2 regions of the Enterobacter sp. 3U4 genome follow, and region 1 is predicted to be linked to the other one. Evidence: predicted binding sites of a transcription regulator. Region 1 holds the regulator's gene; the other holds the start of a gene.
What was found. The regulator Fur, encoded in region 1, represses iron uptake genes when iron is present. The targets are predictions, from matches to a motif close to ATAATAATGAGAACNACTATCAA.
Positions count from the first base shown of each region.

Region 2: exbB (tol-pal system-associated acyl-CoA thioesterase) is a predicted target of Fur. The motif match lies at 14,137-14,159, and genes of this name have one in related genera.

Region 1 covers NZ_CP136665.1:2,640,049-2,656,310, reverse strand. Annotated here, with positions in the region: gene nagE (N-acetylglucosamine-specific PTS transporter subunit IIBC) at 1-1,832, shown strand, start outside; gene glnS (glutamine--tRNA ligase) at 2,002-3,669, shown strand; gene chiP (chitoporin ChiP) at 4,116-5,513, shown strand; gene chiQ (ChiQ/YbfN family lipoprotein) at 5,561-5,887, shown strand; gene fur (ferric iron uptake transcriptional regulator) at 6,028-6,474, opposite strand; gene fldA (flavodoxin FldA) at 6,766-7,296, opposite strand; gene ybfE (LexA regulated protein) at 7,452-7,739, opposite strand; gene ybfF (esterase) at 7,868-8,641, opposite strand; gene seqA (replication initiation negative regulator SeqA) at 8,825-9,373, shown strand; gene pgm (phosphoglucomutase (alpha-D-glucose-1,6-bisphosphate-dependent)) at 9,398-11,038, shown strand; gene potE (putrescine-ornithine antiporter) at 11,182-12,495, opposite strand; gene speF (ornithine decarboxylase SpeF) at 12,492-14,690, opposite strand; gene speFL (leader peptide SpeFL) at 14,945-15,049, opposite strand; gene kdpE (two-component system response regulator KdpE) at 15,327-16,004, opposite strand; gene kdpD (two-component system sensor histidine kinase KdpD) at 16,001-16,262, opposite strand, start outside.
Region 2 covers NZ_CP136665.1:64,979-81,240, reverse strand. Annotated here, with positions in the region: gene RVY89_RS00415 (ABC transporter permease) at 1-830, opposite strand, end outside; gene RVY89_RS00410 (ABC transporter permease) at 836-1,789, opposite strand; gene RVY89_RS00405 (ABC transporter substrate-binding protein) at 1,862-3,424, opposite strand; gene yghU (glutathione-dependent disulfide-bond oxidoreductase) at 3,670-4,536, shown strand; gene mscS (small-conductance mechanosensitive channel MscS) at 4,712-5,584, shown strand; gene ydiK (AI-2E family transporter YdiK) at 5,584-6,669, shown strand; gene RVY89_RS00385 (glycine zipper family protein) at 6,666-6,998, shown strand; gene RVY89_RS00380 (hypothetical protein) at 7,049-7,327, opposite strand; gene RVY89_RS00375 (hypothetical protein) at 7,530-7,784, opposite strand; gene RVY89_RS00370 (methyl-accepting chemotaxis protein) at 7,910-9,457, opposite strand; gene RVY89_RS00365 (aldo/keto reductase) at 9,676-10,716, shown strand; gene RVY89_RS00360 (TIGR00645 family protein) at 10,839-11,327, opposite strand; gene RVY89_RS00355 (ESA_00282 family adhesion-associated protein) at 11,409-11,912, opposite strand; gene RVY89_RS00350 (hypothetical protein) at 12,016-12,420, shown strand; gene RVY89_RS00345 (cytoplasmic protein) at 12,422-12,871, shown strand; gene exbD (TonB system transport protein ExbD) at 12,914-13,339, opposite strand; gene exbB (tol-pal system-associated acyl-CoA thioesterase) at 13,344-14,075, opposite strand; gene metC (cystathionine beta-lyase) at 14,327-15,514, shown strand; gene yghB (DedA family general envelope maintenance protein YghB) at 15,658-16,262, shown strand, end outside.

The sequences.
Region 1 (16,262 bases):
TCGCGATTGGTGTGGCTTACGGTATGTCCAAAGACAAAGACGGTGCCGCTGCGCTGACCGGTTTTGTCGGTTTCCTCGTGTTAACCACCCTCTGCTCGCCTGCAGCGGTGGCCATGATCCAAAAAATTCCGGCGGACCAGGTTCCGGCGGCATTCGGTAAGATCAGCAACCAGTTTGTCGGTATCCTTGTGGGTATCATCTCCGCTGAACTGTATAACCGCTTCAGCAGCGTAGAGCTGCCAAAAGCGCTCTCCTTCTTTAGCGGTCGCCGCCTGGTCCCCATCCTGACCTCGTTTGTGATGATCGTTGTCGCATTCATCATGATGTACGTCTGGCCGATGATCTTCGACGGTCTGGTGAACTTCGGTGAGCACATCCAGAAACTGGGTTCTGTCGGTGCGGGCGTGTACGCGTTCTTCAACCGTCTGCTGATCCCGGTCGGTCTGCACCACGCGCTGAACTCCGTGTTCTGGTTCGACGTTGCTGGTATTAACGATATTCCTAACTTCCTGGGTGGCGCACAGTCCATCGAAGCAGGTAAAGCGGTTGTCGGTATCACCGGTCGTTACCAGGCTGGCTTCTTCCCAATCATGATGTTTGGTCTGCCGGGTGCTGCGCTGGCTATCTACCACTGCGCGCGTCCAGAGAATAAAGCGAAAGTGCTGGGTATCATGATGGCGGGAGCGTTCGCGGCCTTCTTCACCGGTATCACCGAGCCGCTGGAATTCTCCTTCATGTTCGTGGCGCCGGTTCTGTATGTGATCCACGCCGTGCTGACCGGTATCTCCGTGTTCATCGCTGCCAGCATGCAGTGGATTGCCGGTTTTGGCTTCAGCGCCGGTCTGGTGGATATGGTGCTGTCGTCCCGTAACCCGCTGGCGACACACTGGTGGATGCTGATCCCGCAAGGCCTGGTGTTCTTCGCGATCTACTACGTGGTGTTCCGTTTCACTATCACCAAATTCAACCTGATGACGCCGGGTCGTGAGCTGGCTGTGGCCGGTAGCGAAGCGGATGGTCAGGATATGAACGTGAGCGGTGCTCAGGATCAGGACGTATCAGGTCTGGCGCGTCAGTACATCGCCGCTGTCGGCGGTTCTGACAACCTGACCGGCATCGACGCCTGTATCACTCGCCTGCGTCTGAACGTTAAAGACTCCTCCCTGGTGAACGAAGCGCTGGCCAAACGTCTGGGTGCTTCCGGTGTTATCCGCCTGAACAAAACCAGCGTGCAGATTATCGTTGGCTTCGTGGCAGAGAAAATTGCTAACGCCATGAAAACCACCGGTCCGGTAGCCGCAGCAGAAGCTTCTGCCGCACCTGCCGCCGCGCCAGCGGCTGCAAAACCGCAGGCGGTACCCAACGCCAAAACGGTAGCCGCGCTGGTTTCACCGGTAACCGGTGAAGTCGTTGCGATTGAGCAGGTGCCTGACGAAGCCTTCGCCAGCAAAGCGGTAGGTGACGGTGTGGCGGTGAAACCAACGGAAAAAACCGTTGTGTCTCCGGCGGCCGGTACTATCGTGAAAATCTTCAACACTAACCACGCGTTCTGCCTCGAAACCGAAAATGGCGCGGAGATCGTTGTCCACATGGGTATCGATACCGTTGCGCTGAACGGCCAGGGCTTTACTCGTCTGGTGGAAGAGGGCGCTGAAGTGGTGGCTGGGCAGCCGATTCTGGAAATGGATCTGGACTTCCTGAACGCCAACGCGCGCTCCATGATTAGTCCGGTCGTTTGCAGCAACATCGACGACTTTAGCGGCCTGGTCATTCAGGCCAAAGGTCAGGTTGTTGCGGGTCAAACGCCGCTGTATGAGATTAAAGGCAAGTAATCGCTCCTGAGTAGAGTCATGCCTTAAGCGGCGGGGGATATCCTCCGCCGCTTTTTTTTGCAGCAAAAGCCCCCATTATTTTCTTCAGAGACGTTTTAAGGGTTGTCACTACGTCCGGCTTATAAGATCATATGCCGCTATACGTTGTTTACGCTTTGAGGAATCCACGATGAGTGAGGCAGAAGCCCGCCCGAGTAACTTTATTCGTCAGATCATCGATGAAGATCTGGCCAGTGGTAAGCACACCACAATTCATACCCGTTTCCCGCCGGAGCCGAACGGCTACCTGCATATCGGGCATGCGAAGTCCATCTGCCTGAACTTTGGCATTGCACAAGACTACCAGGGACAGTGCAACCTGCGTTTCGATGACACCAACCCAGTAAAAGAAGACATCGAATACGTTGAGTCCATCAAGAATGACGTGCAATGGCTGGGCTTCAACTGGTCTGGCGATATCTGCTACTCCTCTGACTATTTCGATCAGCTGTACGCCTACGCGGTTGAACTGATCAACAAGGGGCTGGCGTATGTTGATGAACTGTCTGCTGACGAAATCCGTGAATATCGCGGTACGCTGACCGCGCCGGGCAAAAACAGCCCGTTCCGCGATCGCAGCGTGGAAGAGAACCTGGCGCTGTTTGAAAAAATGCGTGCCGGTGGTTTCGAAGAAGGCAAAGCGTGCCTGCGTGCCAAAATTGACATGGCGTCTCCGTTCATCGTGATGCGCGATCCGGTGCTGTACCGCATCAAATTCGCAGAACACCACCAGACCGGTAACAAGTGGTGCATCTACCCGATGTACGATTTCACCCACTGCATCAGCGATGCGCTGGAAGGCATTACGCACTCCCTGTGTACGCTGGAGTTCCAGGACAACCGTCGTCTGTACGACTGGGTGCTGGATAACATCACCATTCCGGTACATCCGCGCCAGTACGAGTTCTCTCGTCTGAATCTGGAATACACCGTGATGTCCAAGCGTAAGCTGAACCTGCTGGTGACCGACAAGCACGTTGAGGGCTGGGATGACCCGCGTATGCCGACCATTTCTGGCCTGCGTCGTCGTGGCTACACCGCCGCCTCTATTCGTGAGTTCTGCAAACGTATCGGCGTGACCAAGCAGGACAACACCATCGAGATGGCCTCTCTGGAATCCTGCATTCGCGAAGATCTCAACGAAAACGCCCCGCGCGCGATGGCCGTTATCGATCCGGTGAAGCTGGTGATCGAAAACTATCCGCAGGGCGAGAGCGAGCTGGTCTCCATGCCTAACCATCCGAACAAACCGGAAATGGGAAGTCGTGACGTGCCGTTCAGCGGCGAGATTTGGATTGACCGCGCTGACTTCCGCGAAGAAGCCAACAAGCAGTACAAGCGTCTGGTGCTGGGCAAAGAAGTGCGTCTGCGTAATGCTTACGTCATCAAAGCCGAGCGCGTCGAAAAAGATGCGGAAGGGAATATCGCCACCATCTTCTGTTCTTACGATGCAGAGACCCTGAGCAAAGATCCTGCTGACGGCCGTAAAGTGAAGGGCGTTATTCACTGGGTGAGCGCTTCCCACGCGCTGCCGGTAGAAATTCGTCTGTACGATCGTCTGTTCAGCGTGCCTAACCCGGGTGCGGCGGAAGACTTCCTGGCAACCATCAACCCGGAATCGCTGGTGATTAAGCAGGGTTATGCGGAGCCTTCTCTGAAAGCCGCTGAAGCGGGCAAAGCGTTCCAGTTTGAACGTGAAGGTTACTTCTGCCTGGACAGCCGTTACAGCACCGCGGAAAAACCGGTATTTAACCGTACCGTGGGTCTGCGTGATACCTGGACAAAGATCGGCGAATAATTTTGCTGTTCTGGTCAATGAGAGACAAACGCCGCATTATGCGGCGTTTTTTTATTTAACGATCAGGATATTAAGCCCGGGCCTAAAGAGGCGTCATGAAAATAACAGGTCAATGAGGTGCTACTTATTTTTTAAAAAAAAGTTTGTGTGATAGCGAAAATCAAAAAGGTTACAAAAAAGGAAAGAAATACCGCGTCTACCCACTGAAATAACTGATAATTCCCCGTCATTCCTCGCCTTCCTGTAAATGTTACAAAGCACTACCAATTATGTGCACTTCGTCATAATCCTGACTTTTGCCCGCTGAAAAGCATTGATAATTCGCGTCGCGAAAAATAACCTAAAGACGGTAGTTAATTCGAGGGTATTTAAAACTACCCCTGACCATTTGGTCTTTTTTATTTACGCCGTTTCAGGCGTTTTAATTCGTCAAAGAGGAATAATCTATGCGTACGTTCAGTGGCAAACGTAGTGCGCTGGCGCTGGCTATTGCCGGTGTGACAGCAATGTCGGGACTTGTGATTGCGCCAGAGGCAAAAGCCGCGGGTTTCATCGAAGATTCTACCCTCACGGGCGGTATTTATTACTGGCAACGTGAGCGTGACCGTAAAGACGTCACTGAAGATAAATACAAAACCAACCTCTCGCACTCCACCTGGAACGCCAACCTGGACTTCCAGTCAGGCTACGCCGCGGATATGTTCGGTCTGGATATTGCTGCGTTCACCGCGATTGAAATGGCGGAAAACGGCGACAGCGGCCACCCGAACGAAATCGCCTTCTCCTCCAGTAACAAAGCATATAAAGAAGACTGGTCTGGCGATAAGAGCGGTATCAGCCTTTACAAAGCCGCAGCGAAATTTAAATACGGTCCGGTATGGGCGCGCGGCGGTTATATTCAGCCAACTGGCCAGACCCTGTTAGCACCGCACTGGAGCTTTATGCCGGGTACCTATCAGGGGGCGGAAGCGGGAGCTAACTTTGACTACGGCGATGCGGGTGCGCTGAGCTTCTCCTATATGTGGACCAACGAGTACAAAGCACCGTGGCACATTGAAATGGACAAGTTCTACCAGAACGATAAGAAAACCAAAGTCGATTACCTCCACTCTCTGGGTGCGAAATACGACTTCAAAAACGATCTGGTTCTCGAAGCGGCATTTGGCCAGGCGCAAGGTTATATCGATCAGTACTTTGCTAAGGCCAGCTATAAGTTTGATGTCGCGGGTAGCCCGCTGAGTACCAGCTACCAGTTCTACGGTACGCGCGATAAAGTCAGTAACGGTGGCGTTAACGACATCTACGACGGTACCGCCTGGCTGCAGGCGCTCACCTTTGGCTACAAGGTTGGTCAGGTTGATTTGCGTCTGGAAGGCACATGGGTGAAAGCAGAAGGGCAGCAGGGCTACTTCCTGCAGCGTATGACCCCGACCTACGCTTCCTCCAACGGTCGTCTTGATATCTGGTGGGATAACCGCTCAGACTTCAACGCAGACGGCGAGAAAGCGGTCTTCTTCGGCGCAATGTACGACCTGAAAAACTGGAACCTGCCTGGCTGGGCGGTGGGCGCTTCTTACGCTTACGCCTGGGATGCAAAACCTGCCGACATGGCAACACCGGATGCTTACTACGATCCAAACTATCGCCTGAAAGAGTCTTCCTACAGCCTGGATGCTATCTATACCCTGCAGGATGGCCGCGCGAAAGGCACGATGTTCAAACTGCATTTCACCCAGTACGACAACCACTCCGATATCCCGAGCTACGCGGGCGGTTACGGCAACATCTTCCAGGATGAACGTGACGTGAAATTCATGGTTATCGCCCCATTCACTATCTTCTGATGAACGCACCGGCGGGCTGAGTCCCGCCGGTATGGAGACTGTACATGATGAAAAAAATCGTAATCGTCGCGTTGCTGGCATCAGGGCTGGTGGCGTGCGCTCAGACACAGGCACCGAAAGAGGACACCCGTCTGAAGGAGGCGTATAGCGCCTGCATTAATACTGCGGAAGGATCGCCGGAGAAGATTGAAGCCTGTCAGAGCGTGCTGAACGTGTTGAAGAAAGAGAAAGCACACGAGCAGTTCGCGACGCAGGAGAACGTCCGCGTGATGGATTACCAGGCCTGCATTCAGGCACGTAAAACCGGTAACGATCAGGAAGTGGCGAAGCGTTGCGATAAGATCTGGAACGAGATACGCAATAACAATAAATAAGTGCTTTACGCCCGGTGGTGCTGCGCTTACCGGTCCTACAAAGGTGTCATAGCCCGTAGGCTCGGTAAGCGCAGCGCCACCGGACTTTTTACAGGCAAAAAAAAGCCAACCTTGCGGCTGGCTCAGAGTATGAATACTGATTATTTCGCGTCGTGCGCGTGGTCGTCTTCGCGGCAGTCGCCTTCAGCGCAGTGACCGTAAAGGTACAGGCTGTGGTTGGTCAGGCGGATGCCATGACGCGCGGCGATTTCACGCTGGCGTGACTCGATGGAATCATCGCTGAATTCAATGACCTTGCCGCAATCGAGGCAGATCAGGTGATCGTGGTGCTGCTGCTGAGTCAGTTCGAAAACAGATTTACCGCCTTCGAAATTATGACGGGTAACAATGCCCGCGTCATCAAACTGGTTCAGCACGCGATAGACGGTAGCCAGCCCAATCTCTTCACCCATGTCGATAAGACGTTTATAGAGGTCTTCCGCACTGACATGGTGATTGTCTGGACCCTGAAGCACTTCGAGGATTTTTAACCGAGGAAGCGTAACTTTCAGGCCAGCCTTCTTTAATGCGGTATTGTTGTCAGTCATGCGGAATCTGTCCTGTTGCTAAACGATTCACTTCTGTAGGAAGTGACAGAAAATGCACCTGGGATAATGCGTCTCATTATAGAACTGCCATGGCTAAATGAAAACTGCAAGTCTCAGGCAAAATATGCTTATAAAAATGGGGTATCACCAACAAACTTGCTCAATGAAAAACCACATTTTATCAGGGAGACATTGTACAGGTCTGGGCGAAAAAGTTAAAAGATTGTAGCAATTAATTTAATCGGTTTGACCTGGTGCACGGGCGCAACCGCCGTTGCGCCGCGATAAAAATCAGGCGTTAAGAATATCGTCCAGGTGCAGTTCTTCACGGATCTGCTTAACCCATTTCTCGACGCGCTCAGCGGTCAGTTCTGGCTGACGGTCTTCGTCGATGGCCAGACCCACGAAGTGATCGTCATCGGCCAGGCCTTTAGACGCTTCGAAGTGGTAACCGGCGGTCGGCCAGTGGCCTACGATAACCGCGCCATTCGGCTCAATGATGTCGCGGATGGTACCCAGCGCGTCACAGAAGTATTCGGCGTAGTCTTCCTGATCGCCGCAGCCAAACAGGGCAACCAGCTTACCGTTGAAGTCGACTTCTTCCAGCGTCGGGAAGAAATCATCCCAGTCGCACTGGGCTTCACCGTAGTACCAGGTTGGGATACCCAGCAGCAGAATGTCATAGCCTTCCAGATCTTCTTTGCTGCTCTTGGCGATGTCATGCACATCAGCAACGTCTTTACCGAGCTGTTTTTGAATGTTTTTTGCGATATTTTCGGTATTGCCGGTATCACTGCCAAAGAAAATGCCGATGATTGCCATGAGTAAAATAACCTCTTGAAACTTAATAGTATGGTGGCGCAATTCGGCCACGGATAAGGGCAATAATAGCAGAACTGGCAACCCTGCGGAAACTGCTATCGCGCAGGACTGCACTCTGTGCTACATGAAAAGGGTAATTAAGGGAATTTTCAGACTTATGCCTGGCCGCGCAACGTCTCAAGCTGGGCGATCAGCATCTCTTCAATGAGCTCGCTGCGGCTGATATTTCGCGCGTCAGCCAGCTCGTTCAGCGCATCGACGGCGTCGGCGTTAAGCTTCAGTTCGACACGCTTAAGCCCACGATTTTTATCGCGTTTAAGCTGATTGCGTTTATTGATACGCAGCTGTTCATCGCGCGAAAGCGGATTCGTCTTCGGTCGTCCCGGGCGACGCTCATTCGCGAACAGATCTAGTGTCGTACGGTCCGTTTGTTCTTTGGCCATGATTCTGAGACTTCGGGGGAAACACGCCGCCCTGCTAATGCCCGGGCGATAAGCGCGCCATCATACATCACCAATAACGGCGCGCCAACGACTGGAAGCCCGCAGCCTTCCAGTCGCTCTCTTTTTAATCAATTTGTAGTATCAGCAAGATAGCGGCGAATGGCGCGCAGTACGGCGTCAGGTTTTTCCGCATGCACCCAGTGCCCGGCACCGGCAATAACGTGGGCGCGAGCCTGCGGGAATTGGGCCAGCAGCGCGTCGCGGTACGCGTCGGTTACGTAAGGAGAGTTTCCGCCGCGAATAAAGAGAGTAGGGTGCGGCCAGGCGGGGACGGTTTTCCAGCCCACGATGTTGTTGTACTGGTCCCAGAGCACCGGCACGTTAAAACGCCACTGGCCGTCAACAAACGACTTCAGCAGGAACTGCACGACGCCCTCTTCATCAAGATGCTCACGCATGACGGCTGCAGCCTGCTGGCGGGTCGCGACACCCGCTTCGGTGACAGCATTGATGGCGGCAAAAATTTCGTCGTGACGGCGGACGTCATAATCCACGGGCGCAACATCAATCACCACCAGGCCGTTAATACGCTCCGGCGCAAGCGCCGTCAGGGCCATCACCGCTTTGCCACCCATTGAATGCCCGATGAGGGTTACCTTTTGCAGATCGTTGGCATCCAGCGTATCCAGCAGATCCTGCGCCATTGCCGCGTAGGTCATTTCGTCGGAACGGCCGGAAAGACCGTGATTTCGCATATCGACCTGTAAAATATCGTGGTCGGTAACCAGATCGCGCGCCAGCACGCCCAGGTTATCCAGGCTGCCAAAAAGCCCGTGAACCAGTACGATGGGAGAATTATTGTTCGGCGATTGTGCAGTTTGCGCTCGGGTATTCAATTTCATGGCAAAGTTCTTTTTTTACGTATGTCAGGTTAGGGTATCATGTTGACCATTCTGCCGCCCGGCTGCAAGGTTCCAGTTTAATCTGACTTTTGCCGCCAACCTGGTTTGACGCTATCCGCTGTTGGGATTTGACCTTATAATCCCAATGACTTGTATTCAGATAAGATATCGCACTGGATTAAGATGAAAACAATCGAAGTTGATGACGAACTCTATCAGTATATTGCCAGCCATACGCGGCATATCGGGGAGAGCGCGTCCGACATTTTACGGCGCATGCTTAAAATTTCCGCCGCTTCACAGCCTGCTACCCCAGTCACCAAAGATGTCGTGTCTCAGCCAAGCGTTGTTGCACAAGCAAAACCTGCCGTGACGCCGGCAAAAGATAAAGTGCGCGCGATGCGCGAGCTGCTGCTCTCCGATGAATACGCGGAGCAGAAAAAGGCGGTTAACCGCTTTATGCTGGTGCTGTCGACACTTTATTCACTGGATAACAAAGCGTTTGCTGAAGCGACCGAGTCGCTGCACGGTCGTACTCGCGTCTACTTCGCGGGCGACGAGCAGACGCTGCTGCAAAATGGCAATCAAACCAAACCCAAACATGTACCTGGCACCCCGTACTGGGTGATCACCAATACCAATACGGGCCGCAAATGCAGCATGATTGAACACATCATGCAGTCCATGCAGTTCCCGGCGGAATTGATTGAAAAGGTTTGCGGTACAATTTAACCCTTGCATCAGAAGGACCCGGTAATGGCAAATCACAGCCGTGCAGGCCAACCTGCACAACAAAGCGATTTGATTAACGTCGCTCAGCTGACCGCGCAGTATTATGTGCTGAAGCCGGTCGTGGGCAACGCAGAACACGCAGTGAAGTTTGGTACATCAGGTCACCGCGGCAGCGCGGCGCGCCACAGCTTTAACGAGCCGCACATTCTGGCCATTGCTCAGGCCATTGCGGAAGAGCGCGCTAAAAACGGCGTTACCGGTCCGTGCTACGTGGGGAAAGATACCCATGCCCTGTCTGAGCCGGCGTTCATCTCTGTTATGGAAGTGCTGGCGGCAAACGGCGTCGATGTCATTGTTCAGGAGAACAACGGCTTCACCCCAACGCCTGCGGTCTCTAACGCAATCCTGGTACACAATAAAAAAGGTGGCGCGCTGGCTGACGGTATCGTGATCACGCCATCCCACAACCCGCCGGAAGACGGGGGTATCAAATACAACCCGCCTAACGGTGGTCCGGCAGACACCAACGTCACTAAAGTGGTGGAAGATCGTGCGAACGCGCTGCTGGCTGATGACCTGAAAGGCGTGAAGCGTATCTCTCTGGATGCGGCCATGGCGTCCGGTCATGTGAAAGAGCTGGATCTGGTTCAGCCGTTCGTGGAAGGCCTGGCGGATATCGTCGATATGGCGGCCATTCAGAAAGCCGGCCTGAAGCTGGGTGTGGATCCGCTGGGCGGCTCCGGTATCGAATACTGGAAACGTATCGCTGAGCACTACAAGCTGGATCTGACCATCGTGAACGATCACGTCGATCAGACCTTCCGCTTTATGCACCTGGACAAAGACGGCGCGATCCGTATGGACTGCTCCTCCGAGTGCGCGATGGCGGGCCTGCTGGCGCTGCGTGATAAATTCGATCTGGCGTTTGCTAACGACCCGGATTACGACCGCCACGGTATCGTCACCCCTGCCGGGCTGATGAACCCGAACCACTATCTGGCTGTTGCAATTAACTATCTGTTCCAGCACCGCCCGCAGTGGGGCAAAGAGGTAGCCGTCGGTAAAACGCTGGTTTCCTCCGCGATGATCGACCGCGTGGTCGAGGCGCTTGGCCGCAAGCTGGTGGAAGTGCCGGTGGGCTTCAAATGGTTCGTTGACGGTCTGCACGACGGCAGCTTCGGCTTCGGTGGTGAAGAGAGCGCGGGCGCATCTTTCCTGCGCTTCGACGGCACGCCATGGTCAACCGACAAAGACGGCATCATCATGTGCCTGCTGGCAGCGGAAATCACCGCGGTCACCGGTAAGAACCCGCAGGAACATTATAACGAGCTGGCGGCACGCTTTGGTGCACCAAGCTATAACCGTATTCAGGCCAGCGCGACGTCAGCTCAGAAAGCGGCTCTGTCCAAACTCTCTCCTGAGATGGTCAGCGCAAGCACCCTGGCGGGCGATCCGATTACCGCGCGTCTGACGGCGGCACCGGGTAACGGCGCCTCCATTGGTGGTCTGAAAGTGATGACTGACAACGGCTGGTTCGCTGCGCGTCCATCCGGTACGGAAGATGCGTATAAAATCTATTGCGAAAGCTTCCTCGGCGCTGAGCACCGTCAGCAGATTGAGAAAGAAGCGGTAGAGATTGTCAGCGAAGTGCTGAAAAACGCGTAAGTGCGGTTTGGTGCGGGCTGGTGCCCTCACCCCGACCCTATCCCACAGGGAGAGGGAGAAAACATTAAAAACGGCAACCCTTGGGTTGCCGTTTTGCATTGACCTCGTAGGCCCGGTAAGCGCTAGCGCCACCGGGCTTTTTTTCAACTGTGCTTATTCTTCAGTTCAAACCGTGGTGACACCAGACCGTACAGCGTCCAGCCCATAAAGGTCACCATCGCCCCGTAGAGCATCGCTTCCTGGCCGGAAGAGTAGAGCGCATAGAAGCTGTATATTGCCCCAATCAGCGCCACGATATTCGCCGCGCGCGCCTTGCGTGGATCCACCTTCGCCACCTTCTGAATAATCACCAGCGCCGCCATCGACAGAATATACGGAATGATATTCGTCACGACCGCCAGGTTGACCAGCACGTTGAACTGGCTGTTCAGCGACGGGCTAATGGTCATCAGCGACAATCCGCTCTGGAAGATAACAATCGCCAGCATGCCCTGCACCGGCGCATCCGCTTTGGTCACGCGGGAGAAGATTTTTGGGAAGTAACCTTCATCAGCGGAGGATTTAAACACCTGCGCGATGGTGAACTGCCAGCCAAGGAGTGAACCGCAGCACGACATCACCATCAGACCCATGATCACTTTCCCGACTTCCGGAGTGAACATTTGCGCGAAGGCCAGCCCGAACGGCGCCGTGGAGTTAGCCAGATCCATATTCGGAACGATGCCCGCAATGACGTTCGTCGAGACGATATAGATCACCGCCGCGCCCAGCGTACCGCCGAGGACCGCAATCGGGACGTTCTTTTCCGGATTCTCAACCACTTCAGCGTTCGCGCAGGCGGATTCCAGACCCAGGAAAGCCCAGAGCGTCATGGCGATAGAAGAGCCGACCGCGGTAAAGAACGGCACATTGTGCGGGTTCCAGGAGTTGGCGTACAGCGTCGGGCTGAACCAGAACCAGCCGATGATGCACAGGCCGACAACCGGAATAATTACGCCCCAGACGGTGATGCTGCTGAGCTGTCCGGTGATACGCGCGCCGCCAAAGTTAGCCACGGTGCAGATCCACAGCACGCCGATGGTGGCTAAGCCAATCTGTACCGGGCTGAGCGTCGCGCCAAACAGCTCCGTACCGTAACCCACGGCGGAGATGGCAATCGCCACGTTGGCGATCAGCAGCGACACCCCGTAGGTATAGTTGGCCATAAAGTTGCCCGACTTGCCAAAGGCATACTCGGCATAGCCCCCCATCCCGCCTGACTTGCGGCTGAACATCCCGCACTTGGCGAACGCCCATGCCAGCGCCATTGAGCCTACGGCGGTCACCAGCCAGGAGATAATTGAAATGGTTCCTACTTCGGCAAGCTTGGTTGGCAGCATGATAATCCCGGACCCCATCATGTTCACCATGGTAAGGATGGTCAGCTGCACCACGCCCATCTTATTGGACTTACTCATAATTTCTCTCCTTTCAGCAGCGCGGGCTGAGTGGCGGGTTGTTTGATGACGTTGCAGCGAACCTGTTTACGGCCCTCGCACTCTTCGACGTACACACCCTGCAGCTCCGGCGCGAAGCCCGGCAGAAGGTTGATGCCTTCTTCCAGCGCGGCAAAGTAGCGCAGCACGGAACCGCCCCAGACCTCCCCAGGGACAACACACAGCACTCCCGGTGGATAAGGCAGGGCGCCTTCCGCGGCGATGCGGCCTTCCGCGTCGCGCAGGGAGACCAGTTCAACCTCACCGCGCAGATAGGCATAGTTTGCGTCCTGCGGGTTCATCATCACGCGTGGGAAATGAGACTTGCGGAACATCTCTTTCTGCAGCTGCTTCACGTTGTGACGGGCGTACAGGTCATGCATCTCCTGGCAGATCTGACGCAGGGTGTAATCCGCGTAACGTTCCGGATGCTGTTTGTAGAGGGAAGGCAGGACCTCTTTCAGCGGAACATCGCTCTCGAGCAGCTTTTCGAAGCGCACCAGCTGCGCCACCAGCTGCTGCAGTTTGCCCATATCTTCCGCAGGCGTGAGCAGGAACAGGATCGAGTTGAGATCGCATTTTTCCGGCACGATGCCGTTTTCACGCAGGAAGTTGGCAAGGATAGTGGCGGGCACGCCGAAGTCGTCATACTCCCCGGTGCGGGCGTTAATGCCCGGCGTGGTCAGCAGGAGCTTGCACGGGTCGATAAAATACTGATGCTCAGCGTAGCCTTCAAAAGCGTGCCAGTTTTCACCCGGTACGAAGTGGAAGAAGCGCAGATCGGTCGCAATCTCCGCCGTGTCCCAGCTTTCCCACGGACGGCCATCCACCGTTTCCGGCACGAAGGGGCGAAGGTACTGGCAGTTTTCCAGGATCAGCTTGCGCGCTTCGATACCGTTCACCACGCAGTCCATCCACATGTTGCGGCCGCTCTGGCCTTCATGCATGCGGGCGTTGATGTCCAGCGCAGCGAACAGCGGATAAAACGGGCTGGTGGAGGCGTGCATCATAAAGGCATTATTCAGCCGCTTATGCGGGACATAGCGCTGCTGGCCTTTGATGTGGCTGTCTTTTTTATGGATTTGCGAGGTCTGCGAGAAGCCGGCCTGCTGTTTATGCACGGACTGGGTGACCAGGATCCCCGGATCGTTTTCGTTCAGCTCCAGCAGCAGCGGAGAGCAGTCGGCCATCATCGGAATAAACTGCTCGTAACCCACCCAGGCCGAGTCAAACAGGATGTAATCACACAGATGCCCAATCTTATCCACCACCTGACGGGCGTTATAGATGGTGCCATCGTAGGTACCGAGCTGGATCACCGCCAGACGGAACGGACGCGCATCGCGTGCACGACCCGGCGCCACCTCTGCCACCAGCTCGCGCAGATAACTTTCTTCAAAGCAGTGAGCGTCAATGCCGCCAATAAAGCCGTACGGGTTACGTGCGGTTTCGAGATAGACCGGCGTTGCGCCTGCCTGGAGGAGTGCGCCGTGATGGTTAGATTTGTGGTTGTTACGGTCGAACAGCACCAGGTCACCCGGGGTGAGCAGGGCGTTAAGCACCACTTTGTTGGATGACGAAGTGCCGTTCAGCACGAAGTAGGTCTTATCGGCGTTAAAGACCTTCGCCGCATGTTGCTGCGCGATGCACGGCGCGCCCTCGTGAATCAGCAGATCGCCCATTGCCACGTCGGCGTTGCACAGATCGGAGCGGAAAAGCGTCTCGCCAAAGAAATCGACAAACTGATTACCGGCAGGATGGCGGCGGAAGAACTGGCCGCCCTGATGCCCCGGACAGTCAAACGCGCTGTTGCCCTGCCTCACATAGTCGACAAGCGCGCGGAAAAACGGCGGGCGCAGCTGGGTTTCATACTTCAGGGCAGCCGCTTCCAGCTGGCGTCCATAAAAGTCGTTGCTGGTGTCTGAATGCTCAAATACGCCATGAATGCGCGATAAATAGTCTGCCGGAATGATCTCTTCTTTATGCGTCGCGACAAAAACAGGAATGCCAAATCCGGTGGCTTCTATTTCGTCCAGTATGCCGCCGGTAATATCACTGACCGCCAGAACAACGGCGGCAACATCGATATAATCCGAGGCCCGGACATCCACCAGTTCACGCTGGGTGGTAAAGCAATCCGGACATGCACGGCTGGCTGCGATTTTTAAACTTTTCATCTTTCTCTCTTTATTTTAGGTAATAAGCGTCCCTCGATTTCTTGCAAGAAAGAAATCGATAATTTTCCGGAAAAAAAGCAAAGGATGGTCGCTGATTAAAATCAGAACATTGCTTTTTTGATGATTGAAATTCAGTCCGCCCGGAGCGGATGAGTCTGAATCAAAATGAATGAGCGCACGAGTTCACAGGCAATAGCCTGTAAAATAAGGTGTTTCAGGGTAACCTGTAAGCGAGTGCGCCAGAAGTCGAAGGACTACCGGGCATTAAAGAGATGAAAGTCAAAGCAGTTTCGGTGGGCAAACATCATGATATGTGTTGTCCGCCTTATATGGGGCATTAAACGATTGTTGTTTTCCATGGTTCATTTTCCTTTCAGTAATTGAAAGCACGGTCATTTTATCCAGGAAAAGGCGATTAACTGTGAAGAAGATCACCGTTAACCGATCATTCTAGAAATAAATAGTCGTTTTTGATGAATATCGCAGATCAAAATACTGGTTTGTTGGTAATGAGTTAACAGGATGTTTTGTTAATGTTTTAAACGGGCATAAATAATCATAAAAATAACGGTTGGATTATTTTGAAATATTTTCTGAGGGTTTTTTATTTTATTTAAAAATAAACTGAATAGTTATTCAGAGCATAAACCGATAACCGATACCGGTTTCAGTTAATAAATGGCGAGGGCGAGCGGGGTCGACTTCGAGTTTCTGACGAAGATGTCCCATATATATGCGTAAATAGTGACTATGTTCTACAGCGTTGGGGCCCCACACCTGACTTAACAGCTGGCGTTGGGTGAGTACCTTGCCGTGGTTGTTGAGCAGTACGGCGAGCAGGCGAAACTCAATGGGCGTGAGGTGAATTTCCTCTTCGCCGCGCACAATGCGCCGCGCGGCCAGGTCAACCCGGATATCCCCGAACGTGTAGGTTGGGTCAGCAGGCGTGGTGGCGCTGTGGCGACGCAGCGCCACGCGAAGGCGGGCCTGTAGCTCGCCGATACCAAACGGTTTAATCAGATAGTCATCCGCGCCGGCATCCAGCGCGGCGATTTTATCCGTCTCTTCAGTACGGGCGGAGAGCACGAGGATCGGCATCTGGCTCCACTGCCGGACTTCACGAATAAAATCGATGCCGTCACCGTCCGGCAGCCCAAGATCGAGGATCACCAGGTCCGGCTTGCGGGTAGCGGCTTCAATTAAACCCCGCTGAAGCGTACCCGCATCATGAACGCGCAGACCGTCTCCTTCCAGCGCAGCGCGCAGAAAACGGCTAATGGCGATCTCATCTTCAACAATCAGAACGTTGATCACAAATCCTCTGGTAATTCATTAAGTTCTGGCGGGGTTTCCAGAGGAAGTGTAACACAAAACCGCGCGCCGCCTTCCGGACGATTCTCTGCGGAAATGGTCCCGCCATGGACGTCGATAATTGCCTGGCAAATCGCCAACCCCAGCCCCACGCCCGGAATGGCCGACTCCTTATTGCCGCGCGCGAATTTTTCGAAAATAGCCAACTCCTGACCGGCGGGTATGCCGGGTCCGGTATCCCAGACGTCAAGATGAAGCGTG
Region 2 (16,262 bases), 2.2 Mb from region 1:
GCTCCCGGCTCAAAGGCGGTACGGAACACATCGCCCAGCACGTTAAAGCTGAACACCGTCAGCAGGATAAGAATGCCGGGGAACATCGCCAGCCACGACGCTTCGCCAATATAAGACTGGGCGTTGTTGAGCATGCTTCCCCACGACGCCGCCGGCGCCTGCACGCCCAGCCCTAAGAAGCTGAGCGTCGACTCCATCAGAATGGCCGAGGCGATATTGAGCGTGGCGGCCACGATAATGGTCGGCAGCACGCCGGGAATAATGTGGCGCACGATAATACGCAGCGGGTTTTCCCCCGATGCGCGGGCATAAAGCACATACTCGCGCTCTTTCACCGATAGGGTTTCTGCGCGCACCAGCCGCGACATGTTCATCCACGTCAGCAGGCTGATAATCAGAATGATGTTATCCACGCCCGGCTTCAGGTAAGCATTAACCACCAGCAGCAGGAAGAAGGCCGGAATGGCCATCAGGATATCCACGGCGCGCATCATCAGGTTATCCAGCCAGCCGCCGAAATAGCCGCTCACCGTTCCCACCACCGTACCGATAAGCGTGGAAAAGAGCATGGCGAGAAAACCGACCATCAGGGAGATCTGGCCGCCATACAGCGCGCGGGTAAAGTAGTCGCGGCCATACTCGTCGGTGCCGAACCAGTGCGCGGCATCCGGCGGTAGCGTGCGCGCGCCGAGCGCCATCCGATCCGGATCGTACGGGCTTAAGCCCGCACAGAGCGCGGCGACAACGAAAATAAAAAGCACAAACAGGGAGAACTGCGCCGGACGGTTGCGGCGCAGCTGGTGACGAACCTGCTGCCAGCGTCTGCTCATCCGGGTTACCTCAGCGTACGAATGCGGGGATCGGCGAAGCGATAAAGCACATCGGCGATCAGGTTACCGACGATCAGCATCATCGACGAGAGCATGATGATCGCCATGATCAGCGGGTAGTCCAGCGAGGCGATCGACTGGATCCCAAGCAGCCCCATCCCCGGCCAGGAGAAGACGCTCTCGGTTACATAAGCGCCCACAATCAGCTCACCGAACGACAGGCCGAACAGGGTAATCACCGGCAGCAGCACGTTTTTCAGCACGTGGCGAAACAGAATGCTGGAACGCGTCGCGCCGTAAGCCAGCTGGGTCTGCACGTAATCGGCCGAGAGCTGCGAGATGGTGTTGGAGCGGATGTAGCGCACGTAGCTGGAGAGGTTGTAGAACGTGAGGGCAATACACGGCAGCACGCCGTGACGCAACACGTCCAGCGCGTTATCCTCCATGCCGATGGTGCGCATCCCCATGCTGGGGAACCAGTTAAGCTGCACGGCAAAAACGGTGATAAGCAGAATGCCGAACCAGAAAATCGGTACCGAGATGCCAATATAGGCGAAAAGGTTCAGCACGTGATCCAGCCAGCGGTGCTTAAATGCCCCCGCCAGCAGGCCCAGCGGGATCGCCAGCACGATCGCCATCAGCAGCGACGCGCCCATCAGCCCCAGCGTGGCCGGAATGCGTTCGCCGATCATCTCCAGCACCGGGCGGTGGTAAATCAGCGAATAGCCGAGATCGCCCTGCAGGACGTTTTTCAGCCACAGGACGTACTGCGTAACCAGCGGCTTATCCAGCCCCAGGCTCTGGCGAATACGTTCGATATCTTCCGGGGCCATGCGCGGCGTAATGTACGCCGCCACCGGATCGCCGGGCGCCAGTTTGACCAGCAAAAACGCCACCAGTGAAATAAAGAACAGCATCGGCAACAGCTGCAGCAGCCGACGCGTGAGAAGTGTGTTCACGACATGCCCTTACAAAATCCCCGACCTGACGGCCGGGGCAATTACTTATTTCTGATAGATTTTTGACAGATCCTAGAACAGATAGACCGGTTTCGGCTCTGCCTCCTCGGTGCCGCCAAAACGCTTGTCCACCGCGACGGTCGCATTGGTGTAGGCAATCGGGTAGTAGGTCATGTCGTTCGCCACGGTCTGCTGAATTTGCTTGTAGATATCAGCCCGTTTCGCGGCGTCGGTTTCCACGGCGCCTTTATCCCACAGGGCATCAAACTGCGGATTTTTATAGTGCGCGTAGTTATAGGCTTCGTTGCTCATGAACAGCGATTTGTAACCGTCCGGCTCGGAGCCCATGATGTAGCCGCCCAGGTTCAGCTCCCACGCGGTGTTGTTCATATCGAGGCTGCGCTGAGACATGGCGTTGGAGTCCAGCGGCATCAGCTCCACGTTCACTCCGATACCCTTCAGCGCCTGCTGAATATAGAGCGCCATACTCTCCTGGGTTTTGTTGGTGTTCACATACGCCAGGCGCAGCTTGAGGTTGTCCGGCGCGCCGGACGTCTTCAGCAGATCTTTGGCTTTTTGCAGATCGAATTTGTACTGTTCAACGTCATCCGTCTTGTAAAGCGTATCGGGCGTCAGGAAAGACGTTGCCGGTTTAGCATAGTCCAGCGAGGTAAACGCGGTCTGGGTCAGCTCGTCTTTGTTGATGGCGTAAGCAATGGCCTGACGGAGTTCTTTGCTCTTCATCACCGGCACGTTCTGGTTGAACGTCATATAGGCCAGACGGCCTTCCGGATAGACCACGAAGTCAAACTTACCGGTATTTTTCAGGCGGTTCACATCCTGCGGGTCAACCATCTTGAGGTTGATTTCCCCGTTTTGCAGCGCAAGGTTGGCGGCGTTACTGTCTTTGGCGAAACGGTAGGTGACCGAATCAAGCTTCGCTTTGCCGTTCCAGTAATCGTCAAAACGGGTCAGGGCGTAGTACTGCCCGGCGCGGTACTCTTTAAATTTGAACGGCCCGGAGCCTACCGGTGCATCGTTTTTGCTGCTCTTTTCCAGATCGCCTTCACCGGCGAAAACGTGCTGCGGGATCGGGTAGATCTGAACCAGGGTGCCGGTAAAGGCCGCGCTGACCTGCGGTAAGGTGAACTTAACGGTGCGGTCGTCAACCTTGCTAACCTGTACCGGCTTATCGCCGTAGGTAAACATGCTGCGGAAAAAGCTGTGCTGTTTGGCATCCAGCAGCTTATTGAACGTAAAGACCACGTCGTCCGCCGTCAGCGGCTGGCCGTCCTGCCATTTCAGATTGGGTTTTAACGTCAGGGTATAGCTCAGGTTGTCGGCGGAGGGCGTCAGGCTTTCCGCCAGGCCCCATTCGATCTTACCGTTGTTGAAGCTATACAGGGGAGCATACAGCGCCTGCATGATGGTTAACGTTGTGCGGTCGCTGGCATAGAGCGGATTAACGGCTAACGGGTCGCCAGAGGTAATTCCAATAATTAGCGAACCGCCCTCTTTTGGCGCGTCGCTTTTTGCCGCTGAGGGCGTATTTGTTTCTTTATTTTTCGCATCATCACAGCCCGCCAGGCCTAACGCGAGCGAAACGACCACTGCCGATAACAGAAGCTTGCGCATCTCACTAACTCCTTGCCTTATAAAGTGTTTATTACTGCATCTTTTATTTATGTTGAAGCATCATATGCAGCTTTATCGGTTAACGCATTAATTATGAAAATGCGATTTTCGATTAAGCTTATGCCGGATTTGATATATATAAGCGCCGGAAGGAATAGAGGCAGATCGATTACGCTCAGTTCGTTAAACGCTTCACAAATCTCCTGCTACACTGCCTCAACACATCACTCAAAAGGCAGGCCAACATGTCAGACAACACGTATCAGCCACCAAAAGTGTGGGAATGGAAAAAGAACAACGGCGGCGCGTTCGCCAACATCAACCGCCCCATTTCCGGCGCAACCCATGAGAAAGATCTTCCTGTCGGTTCGCACCCGCTGCAGCTCTACTCGCTGGGGACACCGAACGGCCAGAAAGTGACGATCATGCTTGAAGAGCTGCTGGCGCTGGGCGTGACGGGCGCAGAGTATGACGCCTGGTTGATCCGCATCGGCGAGGGCGATCAGTTCTCCAGCGGATTTGTTGAGGTGAACCCGAACTCGAAAATACCGGCGCTTCGTGACCACTCCACGAACCCGCCAACGCGCGTATTTGAATCCGGCAATATTCTGCTTTATCTGGCAGAGAAGTTCGGCCACTTCCTGCCGAAAGATCCGGCGGGACGCACCGAGACGCTGAACTGGCTGTTCTGGCTGCAGGGCGCGGCGCCGTTCCTCGGCGGCGGTTTTGGCCACTTCTACAACTATGCCCCGGTGAAAATCGAGTACGCGATTGACCGCTTCACCATGGAAGCCAAACGCCTGTTCGACGTGCTGGATAAACAGCTGGCGCGCGGACGCTACGTGGCGGGTGAGGAGTACACCATCGCGGATATCGCCATCTGGCCGTGGTTCGGCTGCGTGGCGCTGGGCAGCGTGTACAACGCCGCCGAGTTCCTGGACGCCGGGAAGTACACCAACGTCCAGCGCTGGGCGAAAGACGTGGCGAATCGCCATGCCGTTAAGCGCGGACGTATCGTTAACCGCACCAGCGGCGAGCTGAATGAGCAGCTCCACGAACGCCACGCGGCGAGCGATTTCGAGACCAATACGGAAGATAAGCGTCAGGGCTAAGGCCAGCGGTTTGATGCCCTCACCCTAACCCTCTCCCACGGGGAGAGGGAATCACTATAGGCCGGGTAAGCGCAGCGCCACCCGGTATGTCAGACTCCATTTTTGGACCCTTTATTACCACAGGCATACGTTCTGCCCTCGTTATAATAGCGATTTCCGCAAATGGATTTTCGCTATGAAGTTCGAAGCTTTTCCTGGCGTCAGGCAATTTATTTTCTGGGTCAGCAATAATGAATCCGTCATTGTACAGGGCATTATTAACCTGCTTGGTGCCGTGTTTATCCTCTGCACGGGCGTTTTTATTGCACGGATCACCAGCGCCGGGTTTAAACGCCTGCTCCTCAGCCGCAACGTCGACAAGACCATTACCCAGTTCTGTAGCGCGCTGCTGCGCTACGCGATGGTAGCCTTTGCGGCCATCGCTGCACTCGGACGTATCGGGGTTGAAACGTCTTCTATCATCGCCGTGATCGGTGCGGCAGGCTTAGCCATCGGTCTGGCGCTACAGGGTTCGCTGGCTAACTTCGCCGCTGGCGTGCTGCTTGTGACGCTGCGACCGATTCGCGCAGGTGAATATGCCAGCGTCGGCGCGGTGGCGGGCACTATCGAAGAAGTGCATATCTTTTCCACCACGCTACGCACATCAGACAACAAAGTCGTTGTGGTACCTAACGGCAAAATCATTGCCAGTGAAATCACTAACTTCTCCCGTCAGAAAGAACGTCGTGTGGATATCACACTTGGCGTGGACTACAACACCTCGATTGAACACATTAAAAGCGTGTTGAAAACGGTCGTGATGCTCGACCCGCGCATTTTGCACAGTAAAGGCTACACCATTCGGTTGAGCGAATTTGCCCCGTCATCGCTCAATTTTGTGGTGCGTGTCTGGACGGAAAACAGACACTACTGGGACGTCTATTACGACCTGATGGAGAACATCAAAAACGCGCTGGATGACAATCATATTCAGATGCCTTTCCCGCAAATGGACGTCCATTTGAACGATCTGCGCAAGATTAATAACACACAGGAAGTGTCCCACTGATGTATGCCGTTAAACCCGCGCGCGATCTGCCGCAAACCCTGTTCAGTACTATCATCATCCTGACACTTCTGTGTTGCGCCCTCTGGCTGCTCCATCCTTTTCTGCTGAGCGTGGTCTGGGCTGGGCTGATAGTGATTGCCACCTGGCCGCTGTTTATGCTGGTAACACGAAAACTCAACGGACACAAAGGCGTCGCCATTGCCCTGATGATGCTCTTTTTGAGCGCCATGTTTGTGATGCCGATTATTTTCAGTGCAGGCATGCTTTCTCTGGCGATAGAAAACACCCTTAACTGGCTAATGCACCTTGATAAATCGCACCTTCCACAGTTTGATTTTCTGCTAAATATTCCCCTGATTGGCGAGCATCTACATGATAAATGGCACGCTTTTACCACTCATTACACCGATAATTTTTTCACCACCCTTAAACCGTGGGTGATGAAAATCGCGCTAATAACGATGAAAGGGCTGTCGCAGTTTGGCGCGTTATTAGTCAACGGTGTGCTGATGTTGATTGCATGTCTGGCGTTTTATCTTCACGGGCAGACTATCGCCAGAGGGCTGCGTAAATTTGGCTGGCGTATCGCCCGTGAACGCGGGGATTCCGCGATTATTCTCGCGGGGAAAACAGTCCAGGCGGTGGCGATGGGCGTGGTGCTCACCGCCGTCATCCAGGCTACCGTCGCCGGGCTGGGCCTGTTCGTTTGCGGGATCCCCTCAGCGGCATTGTTGAGCGGGATAATTTTTTTGCTCTGCCTGATGCAGCTTGGTCCCGTCATAATTATGCTGCCAGCGTCTGTCTGGCTGTTTTATAGCGGCTATCACTGGAGCGGCTCACTGCTGCTCATCTGGACATTTATCGCCGGTTCGCTGGATAACATTCTTAAACCGATGCTGATCAAGCGCGGCGCGGATACCTCGCTGTTGCTGATTATGGCGGGTGTCATTGGAGGAATGTTGACCTGGGGCATGATCGGCCTAATGGTCGGGCCAGTTTTGCTGGCAGTATCCTGGACGCTTCTCTCCACCTGGGTGAGTGAAGCAGAGTATCAACCTACAGCAGTCACAAAGGAACTGTTATGAAAGTGATTAAAACCGCGCTAATCGTCAGCACATTGATTTTCTCTGCCTCTGGCATGGCCATAGATAAAACCGCCGGCGGAGCCATTGCCGGCGCGGCCATTGGTGCTGCGACAGGCAAAGATCTCAAATCGACCGTCGGAGGTGCCGTCGTCGGTGCCGGTACAGGAGCCATGTTCAAAAGTGGTGAGAAAGGCAAAGCCGCGCGTAAAGGCGGTGCTGTGGGTGCCGTCGTTGGCGCTGGCGCTGCAGCGGTGACCGGCAAGAACGTGCTCAAGGGCGCGGCGGTGGGCGCGGGTTCGGGCGCGCTGATTGGGGAAGCAACTCACTAAGAAATATCGCCGGGCGACATACGTTTGCCCGGCGAACCCTTCATTCACGATCAATGATGATCGTCATATTGATGTTCAATCACCATCCCTTCCGCCACGCTCGCCATATGACGTGCACGCGGATGATAAACCGGGGCCGGTGCTGGCGCGGCATAGACAGTTTGTGACGGAGCTGGCGCAACGGTTACCGCCTCCGGAACCGTGGCTGACTGCGGAACAATCACGACCTTATACCCGGCAGGGACATCGACCGTGACGCTCTGGGCCATCGCTGTATTGACCACGGCCAAACCTGCCATGGCAGCAAATAAAATAATACGGTTTTTCATAAATTGAATTATTTCCGGTATCAAGAAGATAATTCATTATGTCGACTGAATCTTAAGACAATATTAATTTTCATGTTCTGGAATGTGCATAAAATGCCAAATATATTGCTACAAACCAATAACTTAATATTTAAAAAATATTCAATTACGTTTTTTAAAAAGGCGGCAAGAAATAGGCTTGCGTGCCGCCTCACCTGTTATGTTAATACTTAATATCTCGCGCTTTTTGTCTGCCGGACTGTTTCATCTGGCGCTTGTCCTGACGGCAGTCGTGATTACTCTGGTTATTGTTCGCCACGCAGGTCTGCTTCACCTGCCGCGACGCGTCGCGGGTATCCTGCCTGACATCACGCGCTACGCGCCGTTCCTGCGCCTGCTGGGTCGCACTGGCGGAAACCGAGAAAAGCGTCAGAAAAATGAGAGAAAGGACGGGGATAAAAGATAACGATCTGTTCATAGCAACACCTCGTAGAAGAGAGCCCAGAACGTCAGGGGTTAGCAAAAGAATAGCAGTTTCAGCGCCGCTGAATGAGGAAGGCGTTAATAATATAAGACCGCACAAGGCGGCCTTATAACGCTGCATTACGCTGTCAGGCGGAACTTCTGTACCGAGCGCTGAAGATCTTCGGTCTGACGCTCCAGCGCCGCCGCCGCCGCGGAAACTTCCTCCACCAGCGAGGCGTTTTGCTGGGTAACGCCATCCATCTGGGTAATGGCGATCCCGACCTGCGAAATGCCCTTGCTTTGCTCCTCGGAGGCAGAGGCAATTTGCTTCATGATGGTCGTCACTTCCGTCACGTCCCGCAAAATCGCATCCATTGTGGTGCCAGTATCGCCCACCAGCTTCGCCCCCTGCTCGACGCGGGAAACGGAATCGGTAATCAGCCCCTCAATCTCTTTAGCCGCGTTGGCGCTGCGGCTTGCCAGGTTGCGAACTTCGCCTGCCACTACCGCGAAACCACGCCCCTGTTCCCCCGCGCGCGCCGCTTCAACCGCCGCATTGAGTGCCAGAATATTGGTCTGGAAGGCAATGCTGTTGATCACGTTGGTGATTTCAGCAATTTTCTTCGAGCTTTCCGAAATCCCGCTCATGGTGGTCACCACCTCTTCCACCAGCGAGCCGCCGCGGCTGGCGGTGGTTGAGGCCACATCGGCCAGCTGGCTGGCCTGACGCGCGCTTTCCGCGTTCAGTTTCACCGTGGCGGTTAGCTGTTCCATGCTGGCTGCCGTCTCTTCCAGCGCAGCCGCCTGCTCTTCGGTACGGGAAGAGAGATCGTTGTTACCGCTGGAGATTTCCGTCGCGCCGCGCCAGATATTTTCACTGCCGGAGCGAATCGTGCTGACCGCTTCGCGCAGGCTGTCCTGCATGGCGCTCAGAAGCGGCACCAGCAGGCCCACGCAGTTGCGGCCGAACGGCTCGATGGGCTGGCTGAGATCGCCCTGGGCAATCTGGCGGAACTGCTGGCGAATGCGATCCAGCGGTTTGACCAGCATCGCCACCAGGTAGCGGTCGGTGAAGAGCAGGATCAGCAGACCGATTATCGTGGCGACGATAATCACCGTACGGGTCATGCTTGTCAGGCCGTCCACCACCACGCGGGTACTGTCGAGCGACTTCGCGGCGGCATTGTTGAACTCTTCAGCCGCCGCACCGAACGCGCGGCTCAGCGGTGGCGTGACGTTGTTGGCCTGCTGGCGATAGCCGTCCAGCTCGCCCAGCTTCGCCTGCTGCATTTGCGGCGTCACGCCCTGTTCGAGCAACGCCTGCCAGGTGCCGATCACTCGGGAAGAGATCTGCTGATCCATTGGGCCTGGTGAGATCGCTTTCATCTCGGCCAGCTTCTTGCCCATGTTATCCAGCGCCTGCTGGGCAGAGGCTAAATCCGGCGTGCCGCCTGCGGCTTTGACTTCCATTGCGCGGCTCAGACGGGTTACAAAGCGGAAATACTGATCGTTGCCCTGGCTGAGCACCGTCATCTGTTTAACCAGCTGGCGATCGACTTCATTGCCATCTGAAACGCGAGAAAGGGACCAGGTGCTGTACAAGCCAACACCCGCCCACATTAAACAAAAGATCCCGAGAATCGCCAGCATGACGAAACGGATCGTGAAATTACGGAGCATATTCATAAGTCTTCCTTGCCGTGAGGGTGAGTTCGCCCAGAGGCGAGTACTACTCTCGTTATCGGCAGGAAAGAGGGAAATTATAACGTTTTGTGATCATTTTTAATTAGCGTGGCTTCACTAGTCGCACAGCCGCCGTTAACCATTATCTTCGCGCTTTGTGATGTGATAAGTTCAGAATGAAAACGACGTTTCAAAAAATTATCGATAAGAAAGGAGACATCATGTCCTGGCACCCTTACCCCGGCCGCTATGAGAATATGCAATACCGTTATTGCGGCAAAAGTGGCCTGCGCCTGCCCGCGCTGTCGCTGGGACTGTGGCATAGCTTCGGCCACGTCCAGCCTCTTGATGCCCAGCGCGCGCTGCTGCGAAAAGCCTTCGACCTCGGCATCACCCATTTCGATCTCGCCAATAACTACGGACCACCGCCGGGTAGCGCGGAAGAGAATTTTGGCCGCCTGCTGCGGGAGGATTTTGCCGCCTACCGCGACGAACTGATTATCTCCACCAAGGCGGGATACGACATGTGGCCGGGGCCTTACGGTTCGGGTGGTTCACGCAAATATCTGCTCGCCAGCCTCGACCAGAGCCTGAAGCGTCTGGGCGTCGAGTATGTGGATATTTTCTATTCCCACCGCGTGGATGAAAACACGCCGATGGAAGAGACGGCCTCTGCGCTGGCCCACGCCGTGCAGAGCGGAAAAGCGCTGTACGTGGGCATTTCCTCCTACTCAACAGAGCGCACACAAAAAATGGCCGAGCTGCTGCGCGAGTGGAAGATCCCCCTGCTGATCCACCAGCCGTCCTATAACCTGCTTAACCGCTGGGTCGATAAGACCGGCTTGCTGGATGCCCTGGAAGCAAACGGTACGGGGTGTATTGCCTTCACCCCGCTGGCGCAGGGGCTGCTGACCGGAAAATACCTGAACGGTATTCCTGAAGATTCACGTATGCAGCGTGAAGGCAAGAAAGTGCGTGGTCTAAACGAAAAAATGCTGACCGAAGCCAACCTGAACAGCCTGCGTTTGCTGAGTGAAATGGCGCAGGCGCGCGGTCAGACTATGGCGCAGATGGCGCTAAGCTGGCTGCTGAAAGATGCGCGCGTGACGTCCGTGCTGATTGGCGCAAGCCGCCCGGAACAGCTGGAAGAGAACGTTCAGGCGCTGGAAAACCTGCGCTTTACGGAGGACGAACTCAAGCGGATTGACCAGCATGTTGCGGATGGGGAGTTGAATCTGTGGCAGGCGTCTTCGGATAAATAGTGCGGGCTGATGCCCTTGCTCCTCGCCCCGTCCTCTCCCCAAAGGGGAGAGGGCGAATGGCCGCACCGAGCAGTCCCCTCTCCCCTCTGGGGAGAGGGTTAGGGTGAGGGGTAAAGTGTACTTCATTTCTTACTGATCTTATCCAGATACCCCATCACAAACGCTGACAACACAAACGTCAGGTGGATGATGACGTACCACATCAGTTTGTTATCCGGCACGTTCTTTGCGTCCATAAACACGCGTAACAGGTGGATAGAGGAGATCGCCACAATCGACGCGGCCACTTTATTCTTCAGCGACGAGGCATCCATTTTGCCCAGCCAGCTGAGCTTCTCTTTACGCTCGTCGATATCAAGCTGGGAGACAAAATTCTCGTAGCCGGAGAACATCACCATCACCAGCAGCCCGCCCACCAGGGTCATATCCACCAGCGACAGCAGAACCAGAATCAAATCCGCTTCGGCAATGGAAAAGATATTCGGCAGAACGTGCAGGATTTCCTGAAAGAACTTAATCGTCAGCGCGATAAGTGCCAGCGAGAGGCCAAAATAGACGGGAGCCAGTATCCAGCGGGAGGCGTACATGGCATTTTCAAAAAAGCGTTCCATAAAGTCCTGTTTGCAAAAGAAACCAGCGCCCAGTATATCTCAACGGCGCTGGCTGTTTGCAATAACTCAACGGTACGTCACTCAGACGTTGTCCGGGTTAACCTCGGGACGTGCGTACTCCGGCCAGACAAGCGCCACCAGCTCAGGATAAGCCTCCAGGCTGAATTCGCGGAAACACTGACGCAAATTTAATACGTCCAGATCGGAATAAGAGACCTTCTCGCCGTTAAGACAGCGCTTTTTGATATTGTCATAATATTTATAGACTGCTGAATTCAGATCGCTACAGCGACGCTGCGCCTCAAACAGTCCAGGCGTATCATTAATTTCCGACATTTTCATACGCTTAATTGTCGCGTGTAAAAAGTCGATATATTCGTGGTTCACCCGCCAGTACCAGACAGGCGTAACGGAGTTCATCAATACAGAGAAATGGTCTTCACCTTCCTCTTTTGTCATCAGTTCAGGTTGCGGGGGTTCACTGGCGTCTTTCGACACTTTCGTTTTATTGAACTCCTGCATCAATAAAAGCACACCAGCGGTCAGTAATAGTAATGTGATGACCGTAAAAAAGATGCTGTTCATGGGTAGGCTCCATTTTTTTTGATTTTAAATTTGCCTCATGATATTGTCAACGAATCTCACGCCTTTACCAACCCCACCCTGTTGAAATTAAAGGAAATTAAAAATGCTGCCCGACTATCTCGTCCCGGCTAAGTACCACATTACGCCTGTGGAACAGCAACCGACGGAAGCAGAAAAAGAGGCCAGTTTCACTCAGGGGAAAAGAAAGCTCTCTGATTTCGAGCCCGATATATTAATTGGTGTTTCCCGAACTGGCAAATCCCGAAATATGTTGCTGGAAGAGCACGATCGCCATATAAAAGAACGCTTATTTCGCGCCATAAAAATTGAAGCCTTTGTCCACCTGCTGAATGACCTGCAGGCCGAGGGTGAAATAGATGCCCAGAAACTAAGTCAAATATTGGCCGAGAAAACCGAACAAATTAATGATGCGGGCAATGAAATTTGGCTTAACTTAATTACGCGCGAAAAAAACAACCCAATTTTTTATAACCTGGGGGAAGATTAACGTGAAAGAAGTTAAAAACAACGACGTTTATTTGACTTTAGATGATAAAAAAAGTGATGAATTTATCTTAAAGCAAAATCTCGACGCGCTAAGAAACACAAAAAATGACGAGATGACGCGTATTACGCAAGACCTGGTATCGATCCCGGCGACGCTGGTTCGGCTGAAATGGCACAATCGCCGTGAAATTTATCCGCTGCAGGTCAAAGAAGAAATTTACGGCGCCGTGATGAATGCCATCATTGAAGAGCGTCCTGAGCTGAAAGAGAAGCTTCTGGGGCGTCTCGAGGCCAATTATCAGTATTTGCTTGCCAGAGAAATCGCCACCCTGCGCCTGACGCGCAAGCTGTCAGACGGTGAGTACCGTACCTCAAACGTCACCTGCGTGGCGCTGGATGAGGACGCGCTGGCAACCCCTTCGACTGCACCGACAGATAACAAAAACGCATAAACTGACAGGCATAAAAAAAGCCGGCTTTCGCCAGCTTCTTTATCACTTCGAGGCCGCTTTCTCTTCGCCGACCAGTCCAATCTTCAGGTAACCCGCCTGATGCAGCGTGTCCATTACCTTCATCATGGTTTCATAATCAACGGTTTTATCCGCACGGAAGAAGACCGTGGTGTCTTTCTTACCGCCCGTAAGCTGCTCCAGCGCGGGGATGACCGAGTCGGCCGTCACCGGGTCGTTCCCAAGGAACATGGATTTATCCGCCTTCACCGACAGGTAGACAGGCTTCTCCGGCCGCGGCTGGGGCTGGCTGGAAGATGCCGGCAGATTTACCTTCACATCCACCGTCGCCAGCGGCGCAGCCACCATGAAGATAATCAGCAGAACCAGCATGACGTCGATAAACGGCGTCACGTTGATCTCATGCATTTCGCCGTTATCGTCCAGATTTTCGTTTAGACGCATCGCCATACTATCAACCTGCGCGCAGTTTAGACGCCGCATGCACCGGCTTAACCGAGCTGGCATTCAGGTCGAGATCGCGGCTTTGCAGCAGCAGAACCTGCGCGGCAACGTCACCCAGCGTGGCTTTGTAGCTGCCAATCATACGCGCGAAGATGTTGTAGATAACCACCGCAGGAATCGCTGCAACCAGACCAATCGCCGTCGCCAGCAGCGCTTCTGCGATACCCGGCGCCACAACCGCCAGGTTGGTGGTTTGGGTCTGCGCGATACCGATAAAGCTGTTCATGATGCCCCAGACCGTACCGAAAAGACCGATGAACGGTGAGATCGCGCCGATAGTCGCCAGATAACCATTGCCGCGTCCCATGTGTCGGCCAACGGCCGCAACGCGACGCTCAAGGCGGAAACCGGTACGCTCTTTGATACCTTCGTTATCTTCACTGCCAGCGGAGAGTTCCAGCTCGTTCTGCGCTTCATTCACGAGCAGGGTGGTCAGGCTTTTGGCGTGGAAGGATGAGGTTATATCCGAAGCCTGATCCAGAGAGCGGGCTTCAGCCAGCTGCTGCTGTTCCCGCTTAAGGCGACGCTTCTGCGAAAGCAGCTCGGCGCTTTTACTGAAGAAGATAGCCCAGGTGACAACGGACGCCAGAATCAGGCCGATCATCACAATCTTAACCACGATGTCAGCATGCTGATACATGCCCCAAACGGAGAGATCCGTCTGCATCAAATTATTACCCACTCTGTATCTCCAGGACGCAAATCACAAAATCTGAGCGTAATAATATCAAAACGTCGTCGAATTGATAGTAGTTCTCATTAGTATTTGCATGGTGCCGTAATTTTCGCTCACTTTCCTTGCGCTTACGCAGTAAAAATTTCTTATGCGAATTTTTGATAAAATTTTCTGCTTATTCGATAAGCCTGCGGGTGCAGTTTTTTCCAATCGTGGTAGTCTGGACGTCCAGACGTATAAAAACAGGGTTAGCGAACATGACAAAGAAGCATCTTGATACCACGCTGGTACAGGCAGGACGCAGCAAAAAATATACTCAGGGATCGGTCAACAGCGTGATTCAACGCGCCTCCTCGCTGGTGTTTGACACCGTTGAGGAGAAAAAAATCGCCACGCGCAACCGCGCAAATGGCGGGCTATTTTATGGCCGTCGCGGCACGCTAACCCATTTTTCTCTGCAGGAAGCGATGTGCGAGCTGGAAGGTGGCGCAGGCTGCGCGCTGTTCCCATGTGGGGCGGCGGCGGTCGCCAACACGATTCTGGCGTTTGTGGAACAGGGCGATCACATCCTGATGACCAATACCGCCTATGAACCCAGCCAGGACTTCTGCACCAAAATCCTCAGCAAGCTCGGCGTAACGACCGGCTGGTTCGACCCGCTGATTGGTGAAGGCATTGCCGAACTTATTCAGCCAAACACGCGCATTGTGTTCCTGGAATCGCCGGGCTCACTCACCATGGAAGTTCACGACGTGCCGGCTATCGTGAAGGCCGTGCGCAGCAAAGCGCCAGAGGCGATCGTTATGATCGACAACACCTGGGCGGCAGGCGTGCTGTTTAAAGCGCTGGAATTCGACATTGATATCTCGATTCAGGCGGCAACGAAATACCTGATTGGTCACTCAGACGGCATGATTGGCACTGCGGTCTCCAACGCGCGCTGCTGGGATCAGCTGCGTGAAAATGCCTACCTGATGGGCCAGATGGTGGATGCCGACACGGCCTACATGACCAGCCGCGGTATCCGCACGCTGGGCGTTCGCCTGCGTCAGCACCATGAAAGCAGCCTGACGGTGGCCGAATGGCTGGCGCAGCATCCGCAGGTTGAGCGCGTGAATCACCCCGCGCTACCCGGCAGTAAAGGCCATGAGTTCTGGCAGCGTGACTTTACAGGCAGCAGCGGGTTGTTCTCGTTCGTGCTGAAAAAACGGCTAAATAATGACGAGCTGGCAAGCTATCTGGATAATTTTACCCTCTTCAGCATGGCCTACTCGTGGGGCGGTTTTGAATCCCTGATTCTGGCTAACCAGCCGGAACAGGTTGCGGCCCTGCGCCCCGGCGGTGAAGTGGACTTCAGCGGAACCCTGATTCGACTGCATATCGGTTTAGAAAATGTTGACGATCTGATTGCCGATTTAGCAGCAGGGTTCGAGCGTATCGTGTAGAGTGCAGGCTGAAAATGTACTCTCTGGACGCTTTTGTGGACACCACCATCAGAAAAGTCTGCATGAGTTGCGCCCGGGATCAAACCCGACGGACGAATAAGGGAGTACAATAGCGCTATATCTGCTGTTCCACAGGAAAGTCCATGGCTGTTATTCAAGATATTATCGCGGCGCTCTGGCATCACGACTTTGCCGCGCTGGCGGATCCTCACATCGTTGGTATTGTTTACCTCGTGATGTTCGCAACTCTGTTTCTGGAAAATGGATTACTGCCAGCCTCGTTCTTGCCCGGTGACAGCCTGCTTTTACTTGCCGGGGCGTTAATCGGGAAAGGCGTCATGGACTTCACGCCAACGATGGTTATCCTGACCTCCGCAGCCAGCCTGGGCTGCTGGCTGAGCTATCTGCAGGGCCGCTGGCTGGGGAACACGCGCGTCGTCAAAAGCTGGCTGGCGCAGCTGCCGCATAAATATCATCAGCGCGCGACCTGCATGTTTGACCGGCACGGCCTGCTGGCGCTGCTGGCCGGACGTTTCCTCGCGTTCGTTCGCACCCTTCTGCCGACGATGGCAGGCATTTCGGGTCTGTCGAACCGCCGCTTCCAGTTCTTCAACTGGCTGAGCGCTCTGCTGTGGGTTGGCGTGGTGACGACGCTCGGCTACGCGCTGAATATGATCCCCTTTGTGAAACACCACGAAGATCAGGTGATGACCTTCCTGATGGTGCTGCCAATGTTCCTGCTGGTAGC